DNA from 3 places in the Desulfosporomusa polytropa genome. Region 1 is predicted to be linked to each of the others. Evidence: riboswitches for the same ligand, from Rfam matches in the RefSeq annotation. Region 1 holds a riboswitch; each other region holds the start of a gene.
What was found. A riboswitch is a leader RNA that binds a small molecule or an ion and turns the genes downstream of it on or off. The one in region 1 is predicted to bind lysine.
Positions count from the first base shown of each region.

Region 2: linked by a shared signal. The riboswitch ahead of dapB (4-hydroxy-tetrahydrodipicolinate reductase) and the one ahead of ACZ449_RS13315 (diaminopimelate decarboxylase family protein) in region 1 are both predicted to bind lysine.
Region 3: linked by a shared signal. The riboswitch ahead of ACZ449_RS21370 (DUF441 domain-containing protein) and the one ahead of ACZ449_RS13315 (diaminopimelate decarboxylase family protein) in region 1 are both predicted to bind lysine.

Region 1 covers NZ_AP042400.1:2,429,094-2,439,575, forward strand. Annotated here, with positions in the region: gene ACZ449_RS13275 (beta strand repeat-containing protein) at 1-1,457, shown strand, start outside; gene ACZ449_RS13280 (hypothetical protein) at 1,619-1,954, opposite strand; gene ACZ449_RS13285 (IS1182 family transposase) at 2,168-3,631, shown strand; tRNA gene ACZ449_RS13290 (tRNA-Arg) at 4,353-4,429, opposite strand; gene ACZ449_RS13295 (hexokinase family protein) at 4,504-5,826, opposite strand; gene ACZ449_RS13300 (Spo0E family sporulation regulatory protein-aspartic acid phosphatase) at 5,858-6,034, opposite strand; gene ACZ449_RS13305 (sensor histidine kinase) at 6,144-6,998, opposite strand; gene ercA (alcohol dehydrogenase-like regulatory protein ErcA) at 6,988-8,151, opposite strand; gene ACZ449_RS13315 (diaminopimelate decarboxylase family protein) at 8,256-9,515, opposite strand; lysine riboswitch at 9,614-9,787, opposite strand; gene ACZ449_RS13320 (hypothetical protein) at 9,955-10,158, opposite strand; tRNA gene ACZ449_RS13325 (tRNA-His) at 10,397-10,472, opposite strand.
Region 2 covers NZ_AP042400.1:902,959-913,440, reverse strand. Annotated here, with positions in the region: gene dapG (aspartate kinase) at 1-566, opposite strand, end outside; gene ACZ449_RS06090 (aspartate-semialdehyde dehydrogenase) at 577-1,608, opposite strand; gene dapB (4-hydroxy-tetrahydrodipicolinate reductase) at 1,682-2,476, opposite strand; lysine riboswitch at 2,596-2,766, opposite strand; gene ACZ449_RS06080 (general stress protein) at 2,884-3,564, opposite strand; gene ACZ449_RS06075 (YlmC/YmxH family sporulation protein) at 3,640-3,903, opposite strand; gene ACZ449_RS06070 (hypothetical protein) at 3,912-4,232, opposite strand; gene ACZ449_RS06065 (dCTP deaminase/dUTPase family protein) at 4,308-4,751, opposite strand; gene ACZ449_RS06060 (M16 family metallopeptidase) at 4,765-6,018, opposite strand; gene ACZ449_RS06055 (N-acetylmuramoyl-L-alanine amidase family protein) at 6,219-7,109, opposite strand; gene ACZ449_RS06050 (glycosyl hydrolase family 18 protein) at 7,137-8,375, opposite strand; gene ACZ449_RS06045 (polysaccharide deacetylase family protein) at 8,557-9,279, opposite strand; gene ACZ449_RS06040 (polyribonucleotide nucleotidyltransferase) at 9,394-10,482, opposite strand, start outside.
Region 3 covers NZ_AP042400.1:4,180,682-4,191,163, forward strand. Annotated here, with positions in the region: gene ACZ449_RS21345 (GNAT family N-acetyltransferase) at 48-539, opposite strand; gene ilvA (threonine ammonia-lyase) at 585-1,793, opposite strand; gene sstT (serine/threonine transporter SstT) at 2,218-3,462, opposite strand; gene ACZ449_RS21360 (RraA family protein) at 3,697-4,362, opposite strand; gene ACZ449_RS21365 (aldose epimerase family protein) at 4,616-5,761, opposite strand; gene ACZ449_RS21370 (DUF441 domain-containing protein) at 5,991-6,446, opposite strand; lysine riboswitch at 6,606-6,770, opposite strand; gene ACZ449_RS21375 (phosphoglycerate dehydrogenase) at 6,831-7,787, opposite strand; gene ACZ449_RS21380 (2-hydroxyacid dehydrogenase) at 7,967-8,950, opposite strand; gene ACZ449_RS21385 (pyridoxal phosphate-dependent aminotransferase) at 8,963-10,156, opposite strand; gene ACZ449_RS21390 (FAD-dependent oxidoreductase) at 10,208-10,482, opposite strand, start outside.

The DNA of each region.
Region 1 (10,482 bases):
GCAGCAGTTACACTACCTACGGCACAGGAAAGACGCTGACCGATCTTAATAAAGCCTCTACCTTCAGTGCCTGGGGCAACGACATCTCTGCCACCGGCGACAGCAGCGCCGTCTGGCGCATCTACGACGGCTATACCACCCCGCTGCTCAGAAGCTTCCTGAAGCCGGTTACTGTGACAGTTTCTATTGCAACCAAAACCTATAACCGCCTGACCAGCGGCACGGATTCCGGCTATACCCTGTCCGACTCCGCCGCCACCACGTCTGGCACCCTGGCCTACACTACCAGCAGCAAAGACGTCGGCACCTACCACACCAGCGATGGCAGCCTGACCTTCAGTGGCCTCTACTCTGGCCAGCAAGGCTATGACATCGGCTACACACCCGCTACACTGACCGTTACCCAAGCCCCCCTCACCATCAGCAATCTCACGGCAGTCAGCAAAGTCTATGACGGCACCACCACCGCTACTGTAACCGGCACCTTGACCGGAGTTATCGGTTCCGATGCCGTCACACTGGGCGACGGCTCCTTCAATGACAAAAACGCCGGAAACGGCAAGACCGTCACCGCTAACCTGACCGGCAGCGATGCAGGCAACTACACCCTGCAGTCCGCCGCCACTTCGGCTGATATCACCCAAGCCGCTCTCACCATCACCGCCACTGGCGTCAATAAAACCTACGACGGCACCACAGCTACCAGCGTCACCTTCAGCGACAACCGGATAGCTGGCGATATCCTGAACGTCAGCGGCACGGCGGCCTTCAACGACAAAAACGCCGGCAACGGCAAAGCGGTGAACATCTCCTCTATCTTACTTTCCGGCGACGCCGCTGCCAACTATACCTATAATACCGCCGCCACCACTTCGGCCAATATCACCCAGGCCGCTCTGAACATTACCGCCAACAACGCCAGTAAGGTCTATAACGGTCAGACCTACTCCGGCGGCAACAGCGTCTCCTACACAGGCTTCGTCAACGGCGAAGACAGCGCTGTGCTGACCGGCACCCTCACCTATGGCGGCACCAGCCAGGGAGCGGTAACCGCCGGCAGCTACACCATTACCCCCGCAGGTTTGTCCGCCGACAACTATACCATCACCTTCATAAACGGCACTCTGACCGTCACGTCACCCACTATACCACCTACACCTACTCCTACTCCTACTCCTACTCCTACACCTACTCCTACTCCTACCACACCTGACACTCCTTCCACTCCTCCCCCCCTCGGCTCACTAACCAGTCCCGCCTACGGTGCGGCGATTGCCTACGCCCAGCGCCAGGCACAAACCACCGGCCATTCCAGTTTTTTCGGGCAATCCGCCGGTGAAGCGCCACTAACCATCCTCGGCACCGGCCTCAATACCAGCGGCTATCCAGTGCTGACCGTTCTGGTTCCTGATGGCCCCGGCACTGCGGAACCGGCAACAGCAGGCGCAGCCGAATGAACCGCAAAATCTTCGCCGACGGCGTCAACGCCGTCCACGTCACCGGCAAGCTCGTCCGCCTCGACCTAATGACCGTGCAGCCCCACCTTGCAAGCGATAAATGAAGACTTACTGCAGGGGATGGTTGTACCCCTGCAGTTTAGTCGGAATTATCCAGGGAGTTAGCCGCTCTTAGCTCCCGCTGTCAATAGACGGGAGATTAGAGCGGTTTGCTCATCGGACAACGGCCAGTCGGTGGTCGAAGTCAACCAGCGGCTGATACTGCCGCTCGACGGCTTCGTCAGTCCTTGGCTATCCAGCAGGATATTGTCCGGCAGCTTGACCAGCACGTAGAGCAAAAACGCCAGGAGCTCCTGCGGCCGATCTCCGTCAAGGTCGTGGCGGCCGCCAATGAAGTCGCTGGCGAAAAAGGTCTGTCCATTGTCATCGGCAAAAACGAAGTCGTCTGCGGCGGCGTGGACATCACAACCGAAGTGTGAAAAAAACAACCGGTGCATAAATGGAGACTACAATGTGGCTGTTGCAATAGCGATATAAAATTATCGCTAGCAGCAGCCCCTTTTTTATGGAAAATCCAATCTGCGCTATTAATAAAATCAAAGGAATACAAGGGATACGGCAGACTGTGTGAAAAGTAGATATTATTGATTACATAAATGACCAAATATGATAAAATATAGATATATAATAAAGTGCAAGAAGGTGGATGTATGGGCTATATAAAGGGTGAAGAACGGAATCAAACCTATCTGTTTCCTGAAAGCTTCGACGAGTACATTCATGAAGAGAATCCTGTTCGTATCATCGATGAATATGTTGAACAGTTAGATATGAAGGAGCTAAAATTTCAGAAAGCAGTCTGCTCGAACAATGGACGTCCACCCTATAACCCCAAAGATCTGCTTAAACTTTATCTGTATGGATATCTTAATCGAATCCGCTCGTCCCGTAGACTTGAACACGAGGCGCGCCGCAATATAGAAGTAATTTGGCTTTTAAAGAAAGTTAAACCTGATTTTAAAACAATTGCTGATTTCCGTAGAGATAATAAAAAAGCACTAAAGGCTGTATTTAGGCAATTTGTCCGTCTGTGCGATGAATGGGATTTGTTCGGCAAGGAAATGGTAGCCATAGACGGTACAAAGATTCGTGCCTGCAATAGCAAGCGAAATAATTATAGCGCAAAAAAACTAGAGCGACATATCCAATATATCGACGAAAAAATCGATACATATCTTAAGGATTTAGAAGCTGGCGATCAAGCCGAGGCCACTGATAGAAAACTAAGCGCCGAGGAAGTCCAAAAGCGAATACAAGAACTCCGTAATCGTAAGCAAAAATATGAGCACTACCAAGAACAACTACATAAAACAGGGGACAACGAAATCTCCACTAACGATCCTGATGCCAGATTGATGTGCAATAACAATAACAACGTGGATGTAAGCTATAATATACAAACAACGGTAGATGCTAAAAATAAGTTGATTGCTGATTTTAAAGTAACTACTAATCCAAACGATCTTGGTGAATTGGACAACATGGCGCTTCGCGCCAAAACCGTATTTGGAGCTAAGACCCTAGAAGTTCTAGCCGATAAGGGCTATTATAAAGCAGAAGATCTGAAAAAATGTGTAGCAAAACATATCACGCCCTATGTAACCAAGCAAGTCTATTCAAATGGAACTGGAGATAGAGACTTTTATACTGATAGATTTCGCTATGATGCCGAAAAGAAAGTATACATATGCCCAGCAAGCAAAGAGCTATATTTCGCTAAGAACCGAAGTAGCAAAGCTAGAGGGATTTTTGGATACGAGTATAGAAATTATGATGCCTGTAGTTCCTGCCAATATAAAGAGCGCTGCACTAAGAGCCAAAAAGGACGTAGTATCTGCCGTCATGTCGATCAGGATTTTTTAGATACTATCGATCTGCAGACTGAAATTAACAAGGAAAAATATCAGCTTAGGCAAATGATTATAGAGCACGTCTTTGGCACAATAAAACGAGGATGGGGAGCGTACTACTTTCTGACCAAGCGAAAGCTGTCGGTCAGCGGGGAGATTGCTTTGTCCTTTTTGGCCTATAACTTTAGGCGAGCCATAAATCTATTAGGACCGAAAGAAATTTTAAAAAGACTGCGGGAAAAACGAGAACTAGCCCTGGGATAAACAAGGCTGATTCTCATTTTTTTATATTCCAGTATCAATTAGTGACGGTGCAGAATTTTTGTCTAGTAAAAAATCATTTTTACAGTGAAATATTAAGGGCGTTTTCACACGGTCTGACGGGTCTTACTTTTGTCATTGACGCAAAAGTAAGCAAAAGGTCTAGGCCAAAAGCCTCCAAAAGCTGAAAAGCCGGGCGCTATTCCTAAAATTCGTAAACTCGCTACTCAAACAGTACGGATTTTTTAACGGAATACCACCCGGCTTTTCTCCTGCGGAACGCTCTTTCCGGCAACGGCCAAGGGGTTACGAGAGTTATGCGGAGTGACGGGCTAAACATACTGAGGCACAGGCGATCGTTATGCATAAGCGGAGGTTAAGCGCCAACGGCGAAGCGTTGTATGACGGTCGTCTGTGCTGGGTTTTGTATTTGACACCCCCTGTTTTATAAGGCCTCTTGGATTCCCAAAACTGATAAATTTATGAAAAAAGCCCTCGCACTAATTACTTAGCGCGACAGCCCCATTGTATTGCATAGGAGATTTTTCGCCGCAGCGTTGTAGGTTGTTGTAAAACTGCTATAAAAATGCAAAAAAGAGCTTTACGAAAACCTCGTAAAACCCTTAAAATACTAGATGTTGTTCCACGCTATCGCTTGGAACTAAGCGACTCACACCAATCAGTTCTCGCCTATCGGCTCTACTTCTTGGGCTTTCTGCTTAAATGGCGACCCCGGCAGGATTCGAACCTGCGACCTTTTGATTCGTAGTCAAACGCTCTATCCAGCTGAGCTACGGAGTCATGTACTGCTTGCTACTTGACTATTATATTATGCAAATTAAAAAATGTCAACAGCGCAGCGATATTTTTTATATTTACTGCGAATTATAGACTGTGGCAGCCGCAATGGCTGCACCAATACCGGAACCATCTTTACTGAGGCGAATAGTAACCTTTTTGGCCCCTATGCCCCATATATCATTCATCGCCTGCGCCAAATACTCGGCATATCCAGGCATTTTTTCGTATAATGACCCGTCAACCGCAATAGTATGTGACCGGCTAAGCTCCAGATCAATCCTATACAATACGCCAGCCCAAGTAGCAGCCACTAGCCTGGCAGACCGAATAGCAACAAGTCTGGCAATGGTTTGCAGAGCTGCAAGCTCGCCTAGTGTTAGATTACCTAAGTTCCAACAAGCAGCAACAACTTCAGCTACAGCCTCTAATCCTGCTGTATGATCAGCAAGTATTGTTGAAAGATCTTCTGTCCGCACGGAATATGGAAGATGCAATGTATTGGCAGGCTCTCCGGCCATGTGACCATCAGCCACCAAGCTGCTGACAATGATTCGAACAATTTCACCTAAATATTGTCCTGAAGTCTGCTTCTCCAGACGTTGCGCCCCCGGTTTTTCACTATCCTGATCCAAACATAAATCGTATTTAGTTTGCATTATTTGGCTAAAATTACCTGATTCCATATTAACGATCATCGGCTTGTTAGTTAGAGGATGACCTGGTTCAAGATAACAACTGTTATGTCCGGTACCGCAAATAGCACCGATATCAGTAGCATTATCCCTGTAGGCAGCGGTTAACAAGGTACCGGTAGTATCATTGATTATCGCCTGTGGATAAACATAGGAGATTTTTTTGCGCTCTAATGCAGCTTGCAATAACTGCCCGACATTCTGTCCTTCAACTCCCGCTGTCTTGATCTCCTTTGTCCAACTAATTAATTCTGCTTCGTTAATATCATACTGGTGACAAGGAAATGAAAAAGTATGACCCAATGGATACGTTTTATCCGTAGTTGGCACGATTTCAGCAATTTTTTCGGCTATAAAGTCAAATAACTGCATCCCTGACGCAGACGCAGTTGTAAAGTCATAATTTTTCCGTTTATCTTTCAGAAGAAAGGACCGCCTGTTACTAATATGAACCTGCCCATCTCCTGTAAGTGTAATCAGCAACACCCGTACATTTGTACCGCCAAAGTCAACAGCAACTACTGTGCCTTGCTCCCGACCTGTGGGAACACCAATATAGGAAGGCAGCATTTTTAGAGAACTTGGCTTACCAGCCAAACCAGCAGTCATTGCCGCTTGAAACCGTTCAGCAATCTCTTTCAACAAACTGGCAGGTACAGACAGTTGTTCTTCTATTCCTGCTAAAACTCTGCTTAAATCAGTCAACTCATCCAACTCCCAAGTAAGTACTTCCTACTTAACTATTAAGATTGTGTTGCTGACGGTAAAATTTCCCTATCTCGCAATCCAATAATCGGCTGATTTCTAATACTTGAGGATGTGACAAGCCATAGGCCGCAGCAAGGGAATGCATTTTTTCGCGTAAAGTCTCTATGATATCATTAATGGTAATTCTCTCGATATTATCTAACAACAAACGCGCCCTCCACTAAATAATTTCCTTATATTAACAACAATTAACATTATAAAACATATTTACTAATTTTGGAAGAGGAAATTTTTGATCTTTATCATGAATTTTTTTACATTTTTCTTAATAGGTTAAAGAAAAATGTCGCCCCTTGTCCGATTTCTCCATGAGCCCAGATTTCTCCGCCATGACGGTTAATTATGCGTTGTACTGTAGCTAAGCCTATTCCATTTCCGGGAAATTCATGTATTGTGTGCAGGCGTTGGAAAGCCCCAAATAATTTATCTGCATACACCATATCAAAACCTGCACCATTGTCACGTACATAAAAAATCGTTCGATCAGATTCTTTATCCACCATTTTGCCAATCTCCACTCTTGCATCTGTACGATTGGCAGTAAATTTAAATGCATTCCCCAGCAGATTTTCAAATAGTATGCGTAACATCCCACTGTCACCATGAGCCTTTAAATCAGGCTCGATACTAACACATACCTCCCGGTCAGTGTGTGCTTGCTTAAGTACCTCTGCTACCTCCTGGGCGATAGTGCTCAAATCTACTTCTTGTCTGACAATCTCACTACGGGTGAGCCGAGACAAATTGAGCAACCCGTCAATCAATTCTGCCATACGCTGACTTGCCAGTCGAACTCGTTGCAAATACCCCTGCCCATCTTCATCTAAAAGATGCCCATAATCCTCCAGCACAGCTAAACTAAAGCCATCAATACTACGCAGAGGTGCCCGCAAATCATGGGATACAGAATAACAAAATGCCTCTAACTCTTTATTGGCAGCAGCCAGTTCGGCCGTCCGTTCGGCCACTCGTTGTTCCAGTTCGGAATTTAATTGCTCCAATTCATCCATGCGGCGTTGTAACTCTGGATAATAATTCTTACGAATCGACTTGTCCCCAAGACCAATCAGCTTATCCCGCAATTTATCAACATGAGCATCATAAGGCATGACGAAAGATCTCCTCTATTTCCTTGAGTGTCGGCACACATGGATTTGTCGATAAACAAGGATCACCAAGAGTATTTTTCGCCAAAACTGGGATATCGGCCTCTGTAACCCCAACATCGCTTAATGTCTTGGTAATCCCTAACTGTTCCCGTAAAGAATCAATTGTTGATAAGATGAGCTTTTCCCGCTGGGGTGCAGACAAATCTCTCAACGACAGCCCCATAGCTTCCCCGATTTTTTCATAGGACTCCCGACACGCTGGGAAGTTATAGGCCATAACATGCTTTAACAAAATGGCGTTACACTCACCATGAGGTAAATCAAACATGCCGCCAAGACTATGTGCCATAGCATGAACGGCACCTAGTATGGCATTGGAAAAAGCCATACCTGCTGATAAACTTCCTAACATAGTATAGCTGCGATATTCAAGATTTTCTGGATCACGGACTGCTAATGCCAGATATTGGCTAAGCAACTCCACTGCTTTTAGGGCATGAAGGTCGGTTAAAGGAGAACTGGCTTTAGAAACAAAAGCCTCAATAGCATGACACAGAGCATCCATTCCAGTACAGGCTGTCAGATAGGAAGACATAGTGGTAAGTGTGGCAGGATCAATCAGTGCAACATCAGGTACTAACGTCTTACTAACAATAGCCATTTTAGTTTTTCGCATACTATCGGCAATAATGGTAAATTGCGAAACATCGGCAGAGCTACCAGCCGTAGTCGGGATACAAATAAGTGGTGGTATAGATCTGACCACTCGATCTACGCCCTCAACGTCGGTAATCTGACAATTATTTGTAGCTACTATCCCAATCCCTTTAGCACAGTCAATCGGACTGCCACCACCAACTGCCACTAACACGTTACAACCATTGTCAAGGTAGACACTAGCTCCGGCCATTACCTCATAGTCACGGGGATTACTATGTACATCTTGGAAAACCACATAAGGTAGGGAATGATTTTCGAGACTTTTCACCACAGGCTCCAGCCACCCGGATTCAATAATACCAGAGTCGGTAACAATTAGTACTTTTTTCGCACCAAAGTTTTCCGCATATTGACCAGCAAGATCAATTGCTCCTACCCCAAATATGAACTCGGGTACAACAAACTTGCGTAGTTCAAATACCGATAAGGCCATATCCATCCCTCCCATATACTTGATATTCCGTTATGGCAAAAATTGAAATTTTATAATATATACGAGAAAAAATTCACCTGACAAATATCAGGTGAATTTCTATCTTATTTCTCCAAACCCAAAAAATCCAATGTAGCAAAGTAATCTTCCATTGTTTCCGCCCGACGGATAAGTTCGACACTTCCATCCGGCTTCAGCATTAATTCCGCTGACCGCAACTTACCATTGTAGTTAAATCCCATTGCATGACCATGAGCTCCCGCATCATGAATAACCACTACATCGCCAATATCAATCATCGGCAATTTACGGTTGATAGCAAATTTATCATTATTCTCACACAAGGAACCAGCAACATCATAGATATAGCCTAATGGCCATTCTTCTTTACCCAGAACTGTAATATGATGATAAGCACCATATAAAGCTGGACGCATTAAGTTAGCCATACAAGAGTCTAGGCCTACATAGTTTTTGTAGATCTCTTTTTTATGCAACACTGTCGATACCAGATACCCATAAGGCCCGGTAATCATCCGACCGCACTCCATAGCAATCTTTAGCGGCGCCAGACCATTGGCCGCAATTTTAGCCTCATATGCCTTCTTAATACCTTGACTGATCACATTGAGATCAACCGGCTCCTGTTCAGGACGGTAGGGAATGCCAATGCCGCCGCCAAAATTAACAAACTCAATTTTAATATCCAGTGTCTGGTAAATCTCGATAATGAGGTCAAACATCATATTGGCAGTTTCAATGAAATAATTAGGATCAAGTTCATTAGAAATGACCATAGTATGAATACCAAACCGCTTTACGCCTCTTGCCTGCATAGTCCGGTAGCCATCCAAAAGCTGTTTACGCGTTAAACCATATTTAGAATCTTCCGGATTACCGATAATGGAGTTGCCGCCTTCCCTGAGCGGACCTGGATTATAGCGGAAGCAAATCATCTCTGGAATTCCAGCATGCTTATCTAAATAGTCAATATGACTAATGTCATCCAGATTAATGATCGCCCCTAATTCACGCGCCTTTTTGAATTCGACAGCCGGAGTATCATTCGATGTCAAGATGATCTCTTCACCGAACATACCTGTTTTTTCTGCTAAAATAAGTTCTGGCAGTGAGCTGCAGTCAGCTCCGAGACCTTCTTCCCGCAATATTTTCAAAATATACGGATTCGGAGCAGCCTTTACAGCAAAATATTCTTTAAACTCCGGTGCCCAAGAAAAAGCTTTTGTTAGTTTACGGACATTCTGCCTAATGGCTGCCTCATCATAAATATGAAACGGTGTTGGATACTGCGTAATCACTTCTGCTACTTGCTCTTTTGTAAATGGTAATTTTTTTTCAGCCAATTGTTTCGCCTACCTTTATTATTAACTATTTTTAATGTAAAAAGCAGTTTGCGCTAACTCCCGCAAACTGCTTAAAGACAAGAGAATACTCTCATCAGCTGCAAGATAGCTCTCCACCATAACCACAGGTGACAGTCTTGCATTTATTAAATGCAAGACCAGCAAAAAGTTTTTGGCAAAAACCTTCACTTCGGCGGTCAGCCCCTTTCAGTATGGTCATCGCTGCCAACTCTTCATACTTACTCTTGCTCTGCCGCGCCTCTATCGGAAAAATATATTTCGATTATGTCTATAATATCAGTCTACCCTAGGCAGTGTCAATATATCGAGGGTGAAATCTTACCACTTCGGCCTTTTCCACCAAATAGCGGAGTTGTCTATTAACAACTCATACGAATTATTTCTGCATATATCATTAATTTCCTTCCACTGTTATAATTTATTTATCACGATAATATGACCACACACAGTATAACCCGCGCATAGTTCCACCGCACTGGCAACCAGCTTGACCACATAAACGAGTACAAACCTCAACACCTGACACTGGTTCGATTTTACCCCTTTGCCGTTTACGCCAAAAAACAACCTCTTGCTTGGCCTTTTTTCTCCCCAGATTGCAAAACCATTGCCAAAGTTGCATAGCGCCAACTCCTTTGTCTCTTTGTTAGCTTTAAGTATAGAGAATGCGCCATTAATCTGCAGTGACCAACATCACACCTATCAACGCGTAAAGCTACGCAGATAGCGAGCGTTGTCAATACATGGCCTGCCTGCACCTGTAAACTTCTTTAATAATAATGCTTTTTTTGAAAAACAAGGGCAGAATCCTATCAAGTTAGATAGATTTCTGCCCTACATGTTTTAAATAGCTATAAAATTGGGGTGACTGGAGGGTCTCGAACCCTCGAGTACCGGAGCCACAATCCGGCGTGTTAACCACTTCACCACAGCCACCATATAATAA
Region 2 (10,482 bases), 1.5 Mb from region 1:
CTTGGATCAGCTGTCATAATGCCTTCAACATCTGTATATATTTCGATCATGTCAGCCTTTAAAGCTGCGCCTAAGACTGATGCACTAGTATCGCTGCCACCGCGTCCCAAGGTAGTAAATTCACCTTCACCCGTCATACCTTGAAAGCCACACACAACAGGTACTTTTCCCTGTTTTAAATAACTGATTATCCGTGTTGGATCACATTTTGAAATACGAGCGTCAGTAAAGTTATCATCGGTAATAATACCCGCATTTCCTCCCGTTAACATAACTGCGTCCATACCAGCGGCCTGCAGCGTACCGGCCATAATCACGGCTGAGATCATTTCGCCGCAGCACATAATCTGATCAAGCTCGCGGTCAGCAATATTCTTATAGGCTGACCGCGCAATATCGATTAGTGTATCTGTAGCGTAAGGAGCTCCCTGACGTCCCATAGCCGAAACTACAACTACCGGATTAAAGCCTTGATCCCGCGCTTTTTCAATCTTGCGCAGTACAAGTTCCCGCACTTCAGGTGATGCTACAGATGTGCCCCCGAACTTCTGGACAATTATTCGCATTTTGTACACCTCAAATTAAATTATGCTCAATCATATACTCAGCTATTTGCACAGCATTCAGCGCTGCACCTTTGCGAATTTGATCGCCTACAACCCACATATTTAATCCATAAGGCACAGTTTTGTCTGCCCGAATACGACCAACAAACACTTCATTACTGTCTGAAGTATATAGTGGCATAGGATACAACATTTCAGCCGGGTTATCTTGTACAATAACACCAGGAAATTTAGCCAATACTTGTTTTGCTTCTTCAGGCGACAGCGGGCTATTAAGCTCTATGTTTATTGATTCAGAATGACTGCGATATACCGGCACCCTCACCGTCGTCGCAGTTATTCCGATGTTATAGTCATTGAATATTTTATGAGTCTCATTTACCATTTTCATCTCTTCTTTGGTATAATCCTCTTCAACAAATACGTCTATTTGCGGTAAGAGATTAAACGCGATTTGATAATGTTTGGGCAAACTGGCGCTCGGTAAAATATTAGCTTCTACAGGACGATTTTCTACAACTGCCTTAACTTGGTCAGTCAGTTCATCAATGCCTTCTTTGCCAGCACCGGAAACAGCCTGATATGTAGAAACAACTATACGTTTAATCTTTGCCACATCATATACAGGCTTTAATGCCATAACCATAATAATTGTCGAACAGTTAGGGTTAGCAATAATCCCTTGATGATTTTTTATGGCCTCTGGGTTAACTTCTGGCACGACCAAAGGTACATTCGGGTCCATGCGGAAGGCACTTGAATTATCAATGACAACCGCCCCGCGTTTAGCAGCCTCGGGTGCTAAGGTTTTACTAATTGAGCCGCCTGCAAATAAGGCAATTTGCACATCACTAAATGAATCGGGTGTCGCCTCCTCAACAATGTAGTCTTTACCCATAAATTCGATAGTTTTACCTGCAGACCGTTCAGACGCTAACAATTTCAATTGGTTAAACGGAAAGTTGCGCTCTTCAATAAGTTTTAAAAATTCTTGGCCAACTGCTCCAGTTGCCCCTAAAATTGCTACATTATACTTTTTCATTGTAAATTAGTCCCCCATTCTATAATCATAAATATGCTCATATATTTGAAGTTGGCTTCGTTCTTTGCAACGTTTAGCCCATTATATGTTCAAGACCAAAAATCAGCCCATCAACAGTTAGCACTTTTTTACAAGCCAGTACTACTCCCGGCATAAACGATTCTCTGGATATTGAGTCATGGCGAATCGTTAGGGTTTGGCCTAATCCACCGAAAATCACTTCCTGGTGAGCTACATAGCCAGGCAGTCGAACACTGTGCAATCGAATACCTGACAAATCACCGCCACGAGCACCAGTCAGTTTTTCTTTCTCATCTGGATGGCCTTGCTGCATTGTTCCCCGTACACTGGCAATTAATTCAGCGGTTCTAAGACCTGTGCCAGATGGGGCATCCAGCTTTTGATCATGATGCATCTCGATAATTTCAACATGCGGCAAATACTTGGCGGCCTCTTGGGAAAGTTTCATCATAAGAATAGCACCTATGGAAAAATTAGGTGAAATAATTGCATTAACCTTGGAAGCTGCACATAGCTCACGAATATCCTCAATATCAGTTTCCGTTAATCCGGTTGTACCCACAACTGGGCAGACGCCATTTTTAATGGCAATTTTAATGTTGCTTAAAACTGATTGCGGATTAGTGAAATCAACCATAACTTGTGGTTTAGTTTCATTGACAACAGTAACTAAGTCATTGCCAACCGTTACTCCTGTTTTTCCTGCGCCGATAATATCGCCTACATCGGCAAAGTCGGAATTTATATCTACTGCTCCGACTACGCTTAAATGCGGGTCCTTATGAACTGCTCGCAATACTTCCCGTCCCATTTTGCCATAAGCGCCACATACCATCACTCTAATCAAGCGCTATCCACCTCCTGTTTAATAAGAAAAGCAGCTGGTGAGCGCATTTCTCACCAGCTGCCAAAACAGCATTTTTCTGACCTTAGGAAAATATATGTGTATATATATCGTCCCTGACCAGATGAGATAGCACTCCACCAAGTAATGGTGACAGTCTTAAATCTATTTGATGTAAGACCAGTAAGAAGATTCGGCATTCTTTCTTACTTCGGCGGTCGCCCCTTTTCTTTCAGCTCATCGATTCCACTCTCACTGAAAGTACTTTTGACTCCCGCACCTCTACTTCATCCTTTACAGGATGTTGCTTATTCATTTTATACACATTCTATACCAAAGGTTCCATCATTGTCAATAAATATTAAAAGCTGTTTATTTATTCATCCACGACATTCCAGTGAAAACTATGTTTAGGTTAATGCATGAGTTTCTACGTCTCTTGCCCCGTTTTGACGCAGGATCTGAGCTGCTTGATTCGCTTTCGCGGCATCAGAGCGGATTATTGCCAGAATTCCACCTTGTGCTACCTCTTGTTCATAGCGTCTTCCTACTTCAGCCGGAATGCCCCAATCAATAAGCCCACCCGTAATACCGCCTGCTACCGCCCCACTCAAAGCGGCAGCAATTGGCCCAGCGGCTAGTACTGGTCCTACACCAGGAATGGCTAAAGCACCTGCTCCCAAAAGCAAACCGCCAATACCGCCTAACGTGCCACCTGCTAGGGCACCATCGGTAATATCATCTTCAACATATTCAGTATCTTGGCCTTGCTGATTTTTGTTTTTGGAAACAATATTTATTTCTTCGGTTGTAAAGCCTTTCGTTCTAAGCGCATTTACTGCCTGCTCAGCATTATCACGAGAATTAAATACACCAATTACGCTTTTAACTCCCGTAGTACCTGCCTGCATTCCAGGTGACTTAGTTTGCGCCGCAGAACTCGTAGTTTGTGTTTGGAGATTTGCAGTTTGCGCTTGACCACCTGCATAGTTATTTACTAAAGCGTTTCCTGTCTGGCCTGTAGTTTGAGCTGTTGGCTGCTTCCCAGTATTTCCTTGCATAGCACCTGTAGAATTGTTCGTTATTGACATTAATAAGCCTCCTAACATTAGTCTGATATACAGTTTAATGTTAGGCTTAACAAGTACAACACTTTTTATTCCCGATCATCTAGAATACATGTGATCATAAGCGTTATTTAAATCAACAATAACAACTTCATCTCCGATGCGTTTGATTGCCTGCCATGGTATTGTTACTAGCTGATTGTCACCTAAAAAGTTAAATAGTGTATTTCTTTTGGGCAGAATTAATCCACCAATAACACCAGAGCGACTGTCAAAAGTAAGCTCACACTCACCAACGATACCTAACCGCGCACCATCTCCCAAATTAATAACTTCTTTTCCAGTCATTTCACTTATCCGCATACTTTCACCTACTTGCTATCAAATAGTTTAGCAAAAAACGGTTGAACAACCGCCACTACTATAGCCGTCATCGCCAGCGGATCGAACATAATTATACTGACAGTTATCCGTTCAGGTATCTCCAATTTTAAAAATGAAACAATCATTACCAAAGAAATATATACGCCGCCGGCAGTGGCAACTAAATCTCGTACGGCATTAGCAAAGGGCGATGGCTTTGGCTCAACTGAGGGTATATTGTCCAAGGACATCCGAGAGTGGCAAACACGTACCCAAACAGACCCCATAACCATCAAGACAACCAGTACTAATGTCATCCAGGTATACACAGTAGCCCTCCTTAACCTGCTTCTACCAATGTATATGGCGAATTAGCATAAGTTATGAAAAAAAATCGCCATTTGTTACTGTCCTGTACTCCCAAAACCGCCTGAACGAAGATTATTGACGCAATCGTTATCTGTTTTTAGGTACTTATAAAAAATTCCCTGGGCTAGTCTGGTTCCTTTGGTAATTGTCACAAGTTCTGATCCCTGGTTAAAAACGGGAAGTAAAATATGTCCCTCATTTTCCTGATTATTATAATAATCGGCATCAATAATACCTTGCCCATTAATTAAACTCAAGCTATGCTTAATAGCCAAACCAGAACGAATATGAATACCAAGATATTCGTCTTCTTCCATATAGGCTTTAACTCCTGTTGGAACTAAGATAACCTTTCCTGGAAGTAAAGTAATGTCTTGGGCAATTGTAAGATCATACCCGGCACTTAACGCAGTCTTACGAATCGGTAATTTTATATCTGATTCTCTATATTGACTAATTACCTCAAATCCTCTTGCCATACTATTCTCCTTCTTAAAAACTGAAATCAGTATTAATATTTAATGAGTCAGCAGGGCCTAGCGCAGTAAAACACAGTTTTTCAGCAACAAGCATTTGCTCAATCATCTGGTTTACATCAGCTAGCGTCACCCTGTCAATTTTGCTTACAACTTCATCTAAAGAAACAAATTTTTCTAAAGTAACTTCCATCTTGCCAATACGGGACATCCTGCTGCTTGAACTCTCTAAGCCCAGCAGCAGGCTCCCCTTTATTTGCTCTTTTGACTTAGTCAGTTCCTGCTCAGTTATGCCTTTCATTTTAAAATCCTTCAAGTTTTCTATAATAAGATCCAACACTTGATTTACATTTCCCGGACGAGTGCCTGCATAAACGGTAAGCAATCCGGCATCTTTATAACTATTTTGATAAGAATAAATAGAATAGGCCAGACCACGCTCTTCGCGGATAGCTTGGAACAGTTTAGAACTTATTCCTCCGCCTAGCATATTATTAAAAATATACACAGGATAGATTTGGGGATTCTCTAGCGGCACACTCAATGCGCCTAAGCATATGTGCACTTGCTCGGAATCTTTGTTAATAATCGTTCTGGCTGGTGCAAAGGCCGGGGTAGTTATCGCCAATTTTCTTTTTTGTCCTTTAAAGTCACTAAAATAACGAGCTACTAATCCTACAAACTCTTCATGGCTTATATTGCCGGCAGCAGCAATTACCAAATTATCTGGAGTGTAAAAATCATGGTAATATTTCATTACTGAATCGCGATTAAATCGTTCAATTGAATCAGTCGTGCCTAAAATATTCCGTCCAAGCGGGTGGACAGGCCACACGGTATCCAAATGAATGTCATGAACCAATTCATCTGGTGAGTCTTCATACATATGTACTTCTTCAAGTACTACCTGGCGCTCACGTTCAATGTCTTCTTCGGCAAATTTTGATGCAAGCAGCATATCGCTTAGAATATCCATAGCTAAATCAGCATGAGAATCCAAAACCTTCAAGTAATAACAAGTACATTCTTTGGCAGTAAACGCATTCAATTGCCCACCAACAGCATCAACTATCTCAGCAATATCCTTGGCTGAACGCCGCGCCGTTCCTTTAAACATCAAGTGCTCAATAAAATGAGAAACTCCATGATTATATTCCTCTTCAAACCTTGATCCTGTTGCCAGCCATACGCCCATACTAACTGATTTCACATACGGAATCGTTTCCGATACGACGCGAATTCCATTTGGCAATACTGATTTTTTATACATAAATCTCCTTATCATTGAACAAAAATGACACCTTCCTATTTTACTGCAAATTGTTCTTATTGGTATACGTTTCAAAAAAATAATTTTCTAATATAGTATAATCCTTATTATACCTAAATTTGCTAATAAAGAAAACACAGCTTGCGCCGAGCCTTTGGCGACAACGCAAACTGTGTTGCCCTTATCCTGCTTTTAAGATACTAGTTGTTAAAGTATTTTACTACTCCGTTAAAAATACCCTGGGCTATTTTATTCCGGTAATTATCTTCCTGTAACCTACTGGCCTCGCTTGCATTGCTCACAAAGCCCATTTCGACCAAAATACTCGGCATCGAGGTATTGCGCAGCACATAGAAAGTAGCCGAGGAAGTACCTTTATCTACAGCTCCTGTTTCTTTAATAATACTGTTTTGAACCTCAAGTGCTAATTTAGATGATTTGCTACTCGGATAAAAAGTCATAGTTCCATATATGGATGGGTCGGGATTGGAATTAGAATGGACACTGACAAAAATATCTGCATTGTTCGCTTCAGCAATATTCACACGTGCTGCTAACTCCTGCCCTAAGGAACTACCTTCAGGCGCAACTGTACGGTCACTGTCCCTTGTCATGATTACTCTTGCTCCGGCTTTAGTCAGCTTATCCCGAAGTTTGAGACTAACCGCTAAATTATTATCTGTTTCTCTAGTGCTATTAGCCACAGCACCTGGATTACTGCCGCCATGACCAGGGTCAACAACAACAACTTTCCCACGTAATGCACCGTTGTCTACAACACCCGTAGTCCCATCATCGGGAGGCAGTGGTGTCACTTTTACTGGATTTTCCGGTAGGGTTGTTGCTGCTTTGCCACCGCCGAAAATATTCAATATGGGTCCAAGTATTTTATCAAATAATAAACTAAACAGCTTGCTAAATACATCTGACCCACCACTAGCCCCACTATTTGCAGATGAAACAGTGGAAGCTGCCAGCGTACCAATAACACTGTCCAACGCTGCGGCATGACTTACTTGTATCGGGCCTACTATATTAAATACTAAAACCAAAAGCATCGTTACTATCAATATTTTTTTACTATCCACCATAAACCTCCTGTGTGGTTTTATTTGAAATCACTTGTGAAATAGTTCCCGCAGAACTGGCCAAACGCCGGGATCTTCTTCGCCAAGCTTCCACATAGCTGCACCAGCAATGTCATATTTGGTAATAAGCGCCAGCTTATGTTTTAAACTTTCGCCATTTTCAAACCAAACTGTATGCGCAATACCATCAACAGCAGTGTAACTAAAATACGGAGATTTCGATGCATCATCCCATTGTACTGCTTGTCCATAACGCTGAGATAAATCCATTATCGCCTTATACTCTAGCGACTGTGTGCCTTGGGCTGACCAATCATAACCATAGGCCGCAATCCCAAGGTATAATTTATTCTTAGGAATAAACTTGAGCGCATATTTTAGGCTGTTTTCTACCCAACCAATATCCGCAATCGGGCCTGGCCCACTCCACATGCCATGATTGTCATAAGCCATAATCATAATCTTGTCAGCATAGTTAGCCAGCTCTGCATAGTCATAGGCAGCTGCCACATCATTATTTTCATTTTGTTTAGGAAAAACATCAATTGTCACAAGCAAGCCTTGTGGTTTGAGACGAGCAGAAAGCTCCCGCATAAATGCTGTCAGGTTATCGCGATCCTCAGCAGGCACCATTTCAAAGTCAACATTGATTCCATCAAGATTATACTTCTTGATATATGCCTCAAAATTGTCAATCGCTTTAGTCCTAAGTGCCGGATTTGCCAGTACGGTATGAACTGGCGCAGTAGTGTTGTTATCTTGTTTGGCATTATTAACTAGCAGCAATACTGTCATATCCTTCTGCTGAGCAGTTTTAACCACTGCAGCATGGTCATTGCCGCCGCGGTCAACTACTGTGCCATCAGCCTGCATTGTGGCCCAAAATGGGGCAATTGTTTTAATTACATCAGTATTTTTTACCATCGAGTTATAGGAAGAAGTATCGGCTCCCCACCATTCGGCGTAAAAGCCCACAAATTCTTTCGCTGATGCACTAACTAATCCACTAGCAGGGTTATCTTTCGTCGCCCCACCTGTTGAATTGTTAAAGCCATTACCCAACAATTTGCCTAGCAACAGACCAAGAAAAACATCTAACATACCTTTACCTGTACTCATTCCATTCGACACACTAGAGTCATTAGCAGTAGTAGCTTGTCCTAATAAATCAGCTACCGAAAAAGCATATGCAGGGGTAACAGACAGCATAATAGTCATCATAAAAACCAACATTACTCCCCAAGATAGTAACTTCTTGTACTTGTTCATATGGCAGCCTCCATTCCATTAAAAAAGCACGGCTTACGCCGGGCCTTTGGCCAAAGTTAAAGTCCAATAACTTAACTATGAATAACCATAATTCAAATTTCATGTCTTATGTAAACATAATACTATCACAACTTTATATTTTAAGCAATAAAAAAAGCAGGCTTTCGCCTGCCTATTTATTCTATTTTAGTATATCAGATACTGTTGTTATGGTATATCCCCGCTTCTTTATTTCTTCGATCAATCCTGGTAGAGCCTGCGCAGTTGGTGCTGTCGGATGCATCAATATAATAGCACCATTGTGGAGTTTTTTTAAGACACGTTCTTTGATAACTTCGGGTGGTGGACGCTTCCAATCAATAGTATCAATACTCCACATAATGGTAGTATAATCGATTTCTTGTGCAGCTAACAATACCGTATTGTTGTATTCACCATAGGGCGGTGCATATAAGTTTGTTTTTATTCCTGTAATGCTAGCCACAAGCTCCTCTGTTTTTATTATCTGCTCTTTGTTTTTTTCTTTACTCAAGTTATTAGGATGAGGATGAGTATAAGTATGGTTTCCAAGTTCATGGCCTCGATTTGCCAAATCTTTAAGTACTTCCGGATATTTATTGGCCCAGCTGCCACCAATAAAGAACGTAATATGAATATTATTCTCGTCAAGTGTTTTCAGCATATCCGGGAGATACTCTTCCCCCCAAAACACATTGCAGGCCAAAGCAATTTGGGGCTGAGCTGGATTGCCTTGAAATACCGGCGGCGGTACAGTACCTACCTGCATAGTGTGTAAAAGTGGTTGGATATTACCTGATAACATAGCAACTACCATAAAAACACCAACAGTAAAATACACATACCAAGAACGAACTTTACCTACCATAACCACTTTACACTGCATCTAATCAACTCCTGCTCACAACGCTTGCGTAGTAATACAGTGTATTACTACTCCCTGTATTTTATGAGCAAAATAAAAAGACTTGGCTTATTGCCAAGTCCAACTGATTATCTGCTATTTTGCAGCATCTTCAGGCTGACTTTCCTTTTGTTCTGCCTTCAACAATTCCTTACGAGACAAATTAATACGTCCTTGGCGGTCAACTTCGGTCACTTTGACCATAATTTCATCGCCGACTTTAACAACATCTTCCACTTTGGCAATACGTTCAAGCGCAAGCTGTGAAATGTGCACAAGACCTTCCTTGCCAGGGAGAATTTCGACAAATGCCCCAAAATTCATTAAACGAGTGACTTTACCAGTGTACGTGGTGCCAATTTCCACACTACGCACTAAGGATTCGATGATTTTTACTGCTTTTTGGCCAGCCTCAACGTCAACAGCTGCAATGAACACTTTGCCATCATCTTCAATATCAATGCTAACGCCTGTTTCTTCAATAATTTTTTTAATCGTCTTGCCACCTGGTCCAATAACATCGCGGATTTTATCTGGATCAATTTCCATGGTAATAATGCGTGGCGCAAACGGCGAAAGTTCTGTTCTGGGTTCCTTGATCGCCTCAAGCATCTTACCTAGTATATGCATACGGCCACGTTTAGCCTGTGCCAGCGCGTCTTTAAAAATTTGTTCAGTAATCCCCGATATTTTCATATCCATCTGCATAGCAGTTACGCCTTTAGTGGTACCAGCCACTTTAAAGTCCATATCACCAAGCGCATCTTCCATGCCTTGAATGTCAGTCAAGATTGTGTAATTGCTGCCATCTTTAACTAAGCCCATGGCAACACCAGATACCGGCGCTTTAATTGGAACACCTGCATCCATTAAGGATAATGTACTGCCGCATACACTGCCCATAGAAGATGAGCCATTGGACTCCAATACTTCTGATACTAAACGGAGAGTATACGGAAACTCCATTTCTGAAGGGATAACAGGCAGTAGCGCCCGCTCAGCTAATGCGCCATGACCGATCTCGCGGCGTCCAGGGCCACGTGAAGGTCTGGTCTCACCAACACTAAAGGACGGGAAATTATAATGATGCATATAGCGTTTGGACTCCTCAACCCCAAGTCCATCAAGAATCTGTTCGTCGCCAATAGCTCCTAACGTAGTGATAGTAAACACTTGCGTTTGGCC
Region 3 (10,482 bases), 1.8 Mb from region 1:
TTAGAAAAATAAAAATAATGGACTAAAAAACACGTACCTGTCCTAATTCAGAGAACAAGTATCATATCAAACCACACTGCTCCACCATGTGTAGATTTAGAGACCCCGTTATTCACATAGCCAAAGGACTTATAATAATCAACCAACTGAGCCTTGCAAGTTAGGATAATACTTTTTCGACCAGTATTCTTGGCTAACTGAATAAAGTGATTCATTAAGAGAGCTGCAATTCCCTGTTTTCGGTAGGCAGGAGTTACATCCAGTCCAAAGATAGCTACGTTTTTCCCCTCTGGTATATGGTGCTCTGTAGTATAAAATAGTTCATCATGGATAACAGCACTGTTGGTGATACATCCGTTGATAAATCCGATTAAATGCCCCTCCGTCTCAGCTACCAGAAAGCATTCTGGGAACGCAGTAATTCTATCTTCAAATGATTTTCGTGGTGCTGCTTCTGCTTCGGGAAAACAAATTGCTTCGATTTCAGTTACACGCTCTACATCTTTCAGCTGAACTCCTCTAATTGTTACTTCTGACATAGGTACTCTCCTCGTAATAAAGCACTCACTCTCAACCCCTGTTGATCATACAATATTTACACAATACTGCTGTTGTTCCATCAGATATTTTATGGCATCGATTTGCGCTTGGTCGGCAGTCTCCAACTCTAATTCCACAGTCGCATATCCGAGTGCAACACCGCGGCTTTCCCGATGGTGGGTAACGTTCAGCACGTTGGCTCCTGTTTCAGCTGTCAATTGCAATAATTTCCATAGTGAACCAGGTTTGTCCGGAATCACCATATTGAAGATTACTTTACGTCCCGATTTCGTCAAGCCTTTATTGATGATGCGAGACATCATGTTTACGTCAATATTACCGCCACTAATAATTGCTGCTATTTTGCTGTTTTTGTATTCCTGTAGTCTGTTTAGTACTGCGGCAGCAGCAACAGCACCTGATCCTTCTGAGATCGTTTTGACACGCTCCATCAAGAGCAATATCGCACTCGCGATTTCCTCTTCGTCTACGGTTACAATATCATCAACATAGCGCTGGACAAGTTCAAAGGTTATCTCGCCAGGAGTTTTCACTGCGATTCCATCGGCAATAGTGGGACAGCCGTTACAAGTGACAATCTTTTTTTGCGCAATAGCCTCAACCATGGATGGCATATTTTTCGTCTGAACGCCAATTACTTTTACGTTGGGTTTTAGATTCTTAATGGCGATAGCGATACCTGAAATCAACCCGCCGCCGCCAATCGGTACAACGATGACCTCGACATCAGGCAAATCTTCCAATATTTCTAAAGCAATTGTCCCCTGACCGGCAATAACCATAGGATCGTCGAAGGGATGAATAAACGTCAATTGTTTTTCCGCTTGAATACGCCGTGCCTCCGCATAAGCTTCATCATAAACACTCCCATGAAGAACAACGTTGGCGCCATAGCTTTGCGTCGCTTTAATTTTCGACAAGGGGGCACTTTTCGGCATCACAATAGTAGACGAAATACCAAAAAGTGTGCCTGCAAGAGCTGTCCCTTGCGCATGATTGCCTGCAGACGAAGCAATGATTCCGGTTTTCTTCTCAGCTTCATTTAAATTTGCAATTTTATTGTACGCACCTCTCAGCTTGAAAGACCCTGTACGCTGTTGATTTTCCATTTTTAAATAAACACTATTACCTGTCATATCACTCAGCGTATTGGTGTAGGCTAGCTCTGTCCGTACAGCAACCCCGGTCAACGTTTCCCTGGCTTTTTTTATGTCTGCCAACGAAATATTCATCTTATCATCTCCTATTTATTGTGAATGAAACAATGTTAGATTTACTACAAATGCTCACATACTAATTTTCGGAATCACTGCTATATTTATACATTCTGCCTACAGCTCCTGTATTTCCTTGTTTTCAACTAAAACTACAATAAAAAAATAGGCATCTATTTTGGATTCTCAATAACTGCCCTCCTGCATATGATGTACCGGGGGATTATCATGGTTTTAGATGTCTTGTCGGTAATAGGCTCTTTGGTAGTTGTTCCTGTCGGGACAGCGCTACTACTCTGGTTAATATGCAGCATAGCAAAATAAAGCTGCTTCTTATGTGTATGATAATAGAAACTACATAGTATTCCCCAGGTAACTAGTTCTCTGCTTTATCATGGCAATAAAATAGGGCCAGCTGGTAAACAGCTGGCCCTATTTTATTTTATAATTCTTCTTGCATTTGTAATTGTAATTGTTCTTGCCTTTTACATCTGGCGATATCTGCAGCCGCGGTAAAGAGTACATCTGTAGAGGAGTTGAGAGCTGTTTCGGAGGAGTCCTGCAATACACCGATGATAAAGCCTACCCCAACAACTTGCATCGCAATATCATTGTTAATACCGAAGAGTGCACAGGCCATCGGTACAAGCAGCAGCGATCCACCGGCTACGCCAGAGGCACCGCAAGCACCAATGGTAGCCACAATACTGAGAAGTAAAGCAGTCCAGATATCAACAGGAATACCGAGGGTATGAACTGCTGCTAGGGAAAGTACGGAAATAGTTACAGCCGCACCGGCCATGTTGACTGTTGCGCCAAGCGGAATAGATACAGAATACGTATCTGGGTCAAGGTCAAGTTTTTTACAAAGATTCATGTTTACAGGGATATTCGCAGCAGAGCTACGCGTAAAAAAAGCGTAAATACCACTTTCACGGAGACAGGTAAATACCAATGGATAGGGATTGCTACGAATTTTCCAAAATACGATAAGTGGATTTATAACCAACGCAACAAAAAGCATACAACCAATTAGAAGTACGAGTAGCTTGCCATAGCCGATAAGGGCTTCAATACCATTGCGAGAGATAGAATCTGCAACTAGGCCAAAGATACCCACAGGAGCAAGTTGGATAACCCAACGTACGGCTTGCGATACAGCATCAGAAAAACCATTAATAACTTCTTTGGTTGTATCACTGGCATGCCGAAGTGCAATGCCAAAAATAATACTCCAAGAGAGAATGCCAATATAATTACCAGTCATTAATGCTTTTACTGGATTATCAACAACATTCAAAGCAAGAGTACGCAGTACTTCGACAATACCATTCGGCGGTGTTACATCTGATGCATTAGCAACAAGCTTAAGGTCTACTGGGTAGAGGAAGCTTGCTACCACTGCAATAAAAGCAGCGGAAAAAGTACCCAGAATATATAAAAGTATAATAGATTTCATATTGGTTTCTACGCCCTGCTTTTGACTAGAAAGGGCACTCATAATGAGGACTAGTACTAATATTGGTGCCACAGCTTTTAAAGCACCAACAAATAATGTCCCAAAAAGGGCTACCCGGCTGGCAAGGTCTGGCGCATACAGCGCAACGATAAGACCAAGGACAAGACCAAGAACTATTTGTTTGACTAAGCTAATTTTACTGATCGCAGAAAATAAAGATTTGAACACGCAAAAGACAACTCCTATTTTTGCAAATTTACCTCTTGATAAAAATAGATCCTATAGATATTAAATTTAAAAGAGGTACCAAGATTATTATAATGCCCTTTCTGTATATCGTCAATGGACAAAAATTCTCTTTGCGTGCATGCAAGGGACATTTACTGTTAAATTCACCGTTTATTTTCTTGCCGAAAATAAAAAAGCCTTCCAAACAGATGCCTGGAAGGGATCGAACTGGTTTTACAGGATTCCGTACTTTTTGAAGGCATCTGTACTCGAAAGACCATTCTCAATGTCTTTGCGCACCACTTTTTCTGCCCTGGCTTTTTCCAAAGCCTGGACAATGACTTCACTTTCGATTTCCTGCGGAATAATCAGCACACCGTCAAGATCGGCAAACACCAGATCGCCTGGTTTGATCCATACTTCACCCACTTCAATCGGGCATCTGTAATTGGCAACCTGTGTTCTGACACCAGAATCCTGCGCATACCTTCCCCGCGAAAATACTGGCCAATTTTGTTCCAGAACCATGGGAGTATCGCGGTGAAAGCCGTTGACCACAGCCCCATTAGCGCCCCGCGTTTTAGCAGTCGCCGTCAAAAGTTCTCCCCAATAGGCACAGCACATATCACCACCGCTGGCTATATAGATTTCTCCTGGCTGCAATTGGTCAAGCGCTTCTGTCAATAAGCCAAACGGTTTTTTCTGCTCGCCATACACATCAATCATCAATACAGGCATAGCCCGACCAACAAGCACCATATCCTCTTTCATCGGTTGCACCGCTTGCGGCAGAAACTGATGATACCGTCCCAATTTATCAAGAATATCGCCAACTACTGGTGTATAAAGTTCTTTGCGCATGATTGCGAAAAGTTCATTGTCATTTTTCCATTCTGCCATAACTGTCCTCCCAGATCATGTTTCTATGTAAAATCCAAAATACGGCCAAAGGCCCACTTTGCTTGTGTCACCTAACTTTACAGCCTGAATTATTATATACGAAACCAGGACACCATTTTCCTCTATTCATTACTTTACTCTGAAACTAAAGGTAATCCCACTTTGTTAGTTTTTAATAGCGCCCACAAAAAGAATCCACGCTTTCAGCAATAATAAAATTGAGGCCACCTGTCTTGGATGGCCTCAATTATTACTATTTTTTTATGGAAAATTTATGCACTGTGGTTGATGAGAACCATTGGCCCGGTTTTAATACAGTTGAAGGAAAGTTATCTTTGTTGGGGGAATCAGGGAAATGCTGTGTTTCCAGGCAGAAGGCCTCACGGAAATTGTAAGCTTTGCCTCCTTTACCGATATCTCTAGGAACTTTTCCCTCAAGGAAGTTTCCTGCGTAGAACTGAATACCAGGCTCGGTTGTATAGATTTCCATGACTCTTCCTGATTTAGGTTCATAAACACGAGCGGCAAAACTCAATTCGCTGCCTGCCTTATTCAATACATAATTGTGGTCATACCCGGGGCCAAATTTTAACTGTTCATATGAATCGTTAATTCTAGCACCAATTGTAGTTGCTTTGGTAAAATCCATTGGAGTTCCCTTAACAGGGCGGATTTCTCCAGTTGTAATTAGTGTACCGTCAACAGGAGTGAAATTGTCAGCGTTTAAGGTTAGTTGATGATTTAGAATGGTGCCGCTACCGGCTCCTGCCAAGTTAAAGAAAGCATGGTTTGTAAAATTTACAATGGTTGGTTTATCGGTTACTGCATCGTAGGTAATGATTAGTTCATTATTGTCTGTTAGTGAATAGACAGTTTTTAATAAGCAATTCCCAGGGTAACCTTCTTCGCCATCTTTAAAGTAATAGGAAAGTTGCAAGGTTTTGGCATCAATCTGATTAGCGTCAAAAACAACAAAGCGGCTTCCTTTAGTACCACCATGCAAATGATTTGCGCCATTGTTAACTGTGAGTTGATAGTCTTTTCCTTCTAACGTAAATTGCCCTTTACCAATCCGATTGGCGTAACGTCCGATGGTACACCCCATCGAAGCTTGTCCATTGATGGTCTGATCAAGAGTCTCGTAACCAAGCACTACATCGCCGAGTCGTCCATTTTTATCAGGCACTAAAAGTTGTACAATCTTTCCGCCATAGTTGGTGATTTTTGCGACTACACCGTTTTTGTTTGTCAGTGTGAACAAATCAACTTGCTTACCGTTAACCTCTTTTTGGAAAGCTTCTCGTTGGATGTCGATGTAATCACCATTGGCTTTAGCGCCAACGACAGCCGTAGAGAATACAAGCATTCCCATGATTGCAAGAATTAAGAATTTTTTCATTAGTAGTCTCCTTATAATCAATACAAATTATCCAAACAGAGAACAGAAAATTGCGTTAATAGATGATATATGGCCTTGCTTTCACCTCCTGCTATTAGTAATATACTTATGATTTTGACTGAAATAGATAATAAACGAGCTCTCCGTAGGATACCTTTAGTATACAATGTTGAGAAAAAATGGAATATGTGGTTTTTTTAGAATTTTTTGTGATTTGTTTGGGAGTAATTCATTTTAACAAATTCAATAAATTTAATATCATGGCTACTACGCCGCCGGCAATAAGCGGCCCAATTGCCAGACCGTGCAAAAAACAAACACCGCCGATTGTACCTATAATCAAAGCAGTCGTAGTTTCAGGCGACGCCTTCAAAAAATACATGCCTTGCGTTGCCACCCAAGATACAATTAACCCAACAATTATGGCAATCACACCAGCCTGCGTTTTGAAGGCAACTAGCATTTCTCCTATGGAAATTCGCCCCTGTGCCAAAGGCGTTAGCACTGCCATTGTCAAAATGGTAATACCAATATTTAGTCCATAGTTTTCAATACTAGGAAACCAGGATGAGAAACCCATTAATTTTATTAACAACAGCGCCAAAACGGCCAAGGCCACGGAATTGTTGTTTCCAATAACCGACAGTACCAGAATGACTAATAGCGGCATATTATCCCAGTTCATACTTTCACCTCCTAAATTAGTTGGGATTCTACTATCGCAAGCTAAGTCTTTGTCAATTTTTTGTCAGAAATGTAATCCTACCTTCTGACAAACTAATAGAAAAAAGGCAGCCACCCTATACGTTAGAGGCTGCCGGCATAGTGAAGAGGAGTCTTACCCTCGTGCGATAGCTCACCATCCGAAGATGACAGTGCCGTACCTGTTGAATACGGCCCCAATGCCGGGAATTAGCAATCCCAGCACTTCGGCAATCCGCCCTTTCCTGACAGTTCATCGCAGCCAGCTCCCTGTAGTACTATTGCGTCTCGCGCCTCTACCATACCAATTTTATCAAGTTGTTAAATCCCCGCTTTCAATACATTATTGCAATTCATCTACTAGTTATCATACTGCCTCTACAATATTTTCTGCCACCAGAAAGTCCATCCGCTTCAGAGAGTCCACCGTATATGAGCCAACATGCGTGGTTGCCACAACATTATCCAAGCCTTCCGCGATGATGGGATCATTCACTGCCGGTTCGTTTTCGAATACATCAATAGCTGCACCGGCGATTGTTTTGCTTTTCAGCGCGGTAAGTAGCTCACCTTGGTTTACCAGACCTGCTCTGGCCGTGTTAATCAAATATGCGCTTGGTTTCATCAGGGCAAACTCCGAGGCACCAATCATATGCTTGGTTTCTTGATGTAACATACAATGCAAGCTGACAAAATCAGCTGCGGTCAACAGTTCCTCCCTTGAGCACAAAGTTATCCCGTTTGCGGCAACAAAGGCAGCATCAGGGTGGCGCGTGGAAACCAAAATTTTCATATCAAAGCCTTTAGCCCGTTTAGCAACCGCTTTTCCAATACGTCCTAATCCAACTATCCCAAGCGTTTTTCCCCAAACATCGCTGCTAACAGGGCGATACCAGCTGTTTTTTCGTAATGTAGAGTCAATCTGCGGCACCTTCCTTGCCAAAGACAGCATCAACGCAAAGGTTAAATCTGCAACTGTCTCATATCCAGGCATTTTGGCAGTTGTTTTAATTTCCACGCCTGCTTGTTGAGCGGCCAGGACATCAATATTCTCGATACCCACACCATGCCGGGATACCACTTTTAAATTTCGGCAGTGTTTGAAAACCTCGTGGCTAATTTCATCTGAACTGGAATAAACCAAAATTGCGTCAAGCCTATGCCTAATATCCTGCTGGATGATGTCTCTGGCACTCATCGCAGAACCTGCCGAGTTCCATACAATCTGCCAACCGTTTTCGGCAAAATACTGCTCCAGGTTTATTCTATGCTGCCCATCGATTTGGCTGCCAAATTCTTTAGATGTGATCAATACTGTTTTCAAGATATCCAATCCCTTCCGCTCTCGCATAGTATCATTCCGGTATGTCCCGCTACTGCTCAAACTGCAGAGCGCCTGCATACCAAACTTAGGATACTTTCAATAAGTCGAATAGGGTCAGATTCCTGCTTCACTATGCATCAGAATGTAACCAATTTTCCTTGGCTTTATTGCTTAGACCTTTATCTATTTACTATATTTGCCGGCGGTTGACCGTTTACGACTCGCGCAATGTTTTCCAGACTAGCCTGCAGCATCTTGCGCATTGCCCTGACAGTAACTCCCGCAATATGCGGTGTCACAATCAACCGATCCCTAGCCGCAGGTGAAAGAGTCAGCAACGGGTTTTCCAATTCTGGCGGCTCTGGCGTAAAGACATCAATTGCCGCACCACCAATGCGGCCGGTTTCCAGCATCTGCGCCAAGGCCATCTGATTAACTATTTCACCTCGCGCAGTATTAATCAGAAAACTACCAGGCGACATAAGTTCCAGTTGCCGTTGGCCGATAAGACCGCGCGTAGTATCATTAAGCGGCACATGCAGGCTTACAATATCACTGTCTGCCAGCAGTGCCTCCAGAGATTTATAGCTTACCTGCAATTGAGCTTCTGTTTCCGGCAGTTGCCGCCTGCCATCGTAGTAACTGACAGAGGCCCCCAAACTATGTAAAATTCTCGCTACATGCTGGCCAATCGTCCCTAACCCGACTAGCCCAATCTTGCTGTCTTCTATTTCACTTAGTCCCTGCTTAAATAGAACTTTTCGTATCTCTCCGTACCTGCCGGCTTTTATTTCCTGATCTGCCACAAGGATCTGCCGCTGGAGTGCAATCATCAGGCCAATGGTGAATTCAGCCACTGATTTGGCATTTTGGCCAGGAACATTGGCCACCGGTATTTTTAAAGCTGCTGCCGTTTGTGTGTCTATACGGTCAAACCCTGCACCTACGCTCTGAATCAATTTGATTTGAGTACTGTTTCGCAGGACATTGGCGTTAATTTCGGGAGTACTAGCCGGCACTAACAGATACTCCGCTTCCTTGCAGGCCAGAATCAATTCTTCCTCTGTTGACGGATTGATAAACCGAATATCCCAGTTTTCAGGCAAGGCAACCTGCGACGCATCAAACCGCCACTTTGGCATGGCACTTATTATAATAGGCATATTTCTCCCCCCCTAACTATTGTTTTGCGCCAGCACTTTCATCGCCGCCGCAATACGTTCCAGCCCTTCCCGACAATCTTCATACGACACCGCATAGGATAGGCGAAAGTGCCCATTACCGCTTGCCCCGAAAGCCAAGCCGTCGACTACCGCAACACCCGCATTATCTAATAAGTAGTCAGCGACCTGAGCCGAAGTAATGTTAGGCAGAGTAATGCGGGGAAAAACATAAAATGCTCCCTTGGGAATTCCACTCAATTCAATTCCAGGGATTTGTCGGACCATTTCCAGTACCAGCTGACGGCGGCGAGCAAATTCAGCTGCCATAGTACGGACGCAGTCTTGCGAACCGGTTAGTCCTACCACCGCTCCATGCTGAGCGAAAGTGCAGAGTGACAGCATAATATTCTGCTGCAGCCGGATAGCTGCGCCAATGATCGGCTCAACCGCAGCTATATAGCCAATGCGCCAGCCTGTCATTGCATAGGTTTTAGAAAGGGAACCACATAATATGGTTCGTTCCCGCATTCCCGGAAATTTAGCAGGTGACAGACGGCAGCCTTCGTAGATCAAATGGTCATAGGCGTCATCGCAGATTAACCATAGATCATGCTCACAGGCAAAGGCAGCCACTGTTTTTAGTTGTTCCTCTGACCAAACACCGCCTGTCGGGTTATGGGGGGAATTCACTACAATCGCCTTAGTCCTGGGAGATAGTGCTTTCTTAACGGCCTCCCAATCGTAACCGTAGTTTTGACTTGGCTGCAGTCCAATTTTAACGGGGACACCACCGGCCAGGCCCACTGCCAAGGGAAACGGACCAAAACAGGGATCAGGAAGAATTACTTCATCCCCTTCATTTAGAATGCTCAAAAAGCTTACATACAAAGCTTCCTGTCCCCCAGCTGTAATTATGATTTCGGTATCAGGGTTATAAGTCAAGTCTTTGTCGGCTTTAAGCCTTGCCGAAAGGGCTTCCCGCAATGCTGGGATTCCACTATTCGGAGCATAGTGGACCAAGCCTTTGTCTAACGCCTGTTTCGCCGCCGCTTTGATGTGAACTGGAGTATCAAAATCGGGACGGCCTATTTCAAAGTGAATCACCTTTTTACCTTGTGCTTCTAATTGATTGGCTTTTTCGAAGACTTTTCGGATTCCTGCGAAAGCAATCTGGTCTAGTCTCCTTGCCACTGTTATATTGCCCACAGACAGCCCTCCATTAAATAACCCTAATTGTATACGTGCTCAAAAAGGGGCCTATTCAAGCTTCTCTGCAAAAATTCCACTCATATTGGTCTGAGTAACTTTTTTCTTGATTTCTTCTATGTTCGTGGTATAGAGGTTTTTCTTTTTCATACGCTCAAAATATACCGAACCAGAGAAGGTATACTTCTTCGTTAGTCCTGCCTTTGTCTGCATCATTTCATTTACATAAGCAATAGCGTCACCACAAGCTAATTCTTGGGAAATTTGGATTGGATCAAGCCCCAACACAAGTCGTGCAGCATTGTGACCGGCGAGTGTTCCAGTTA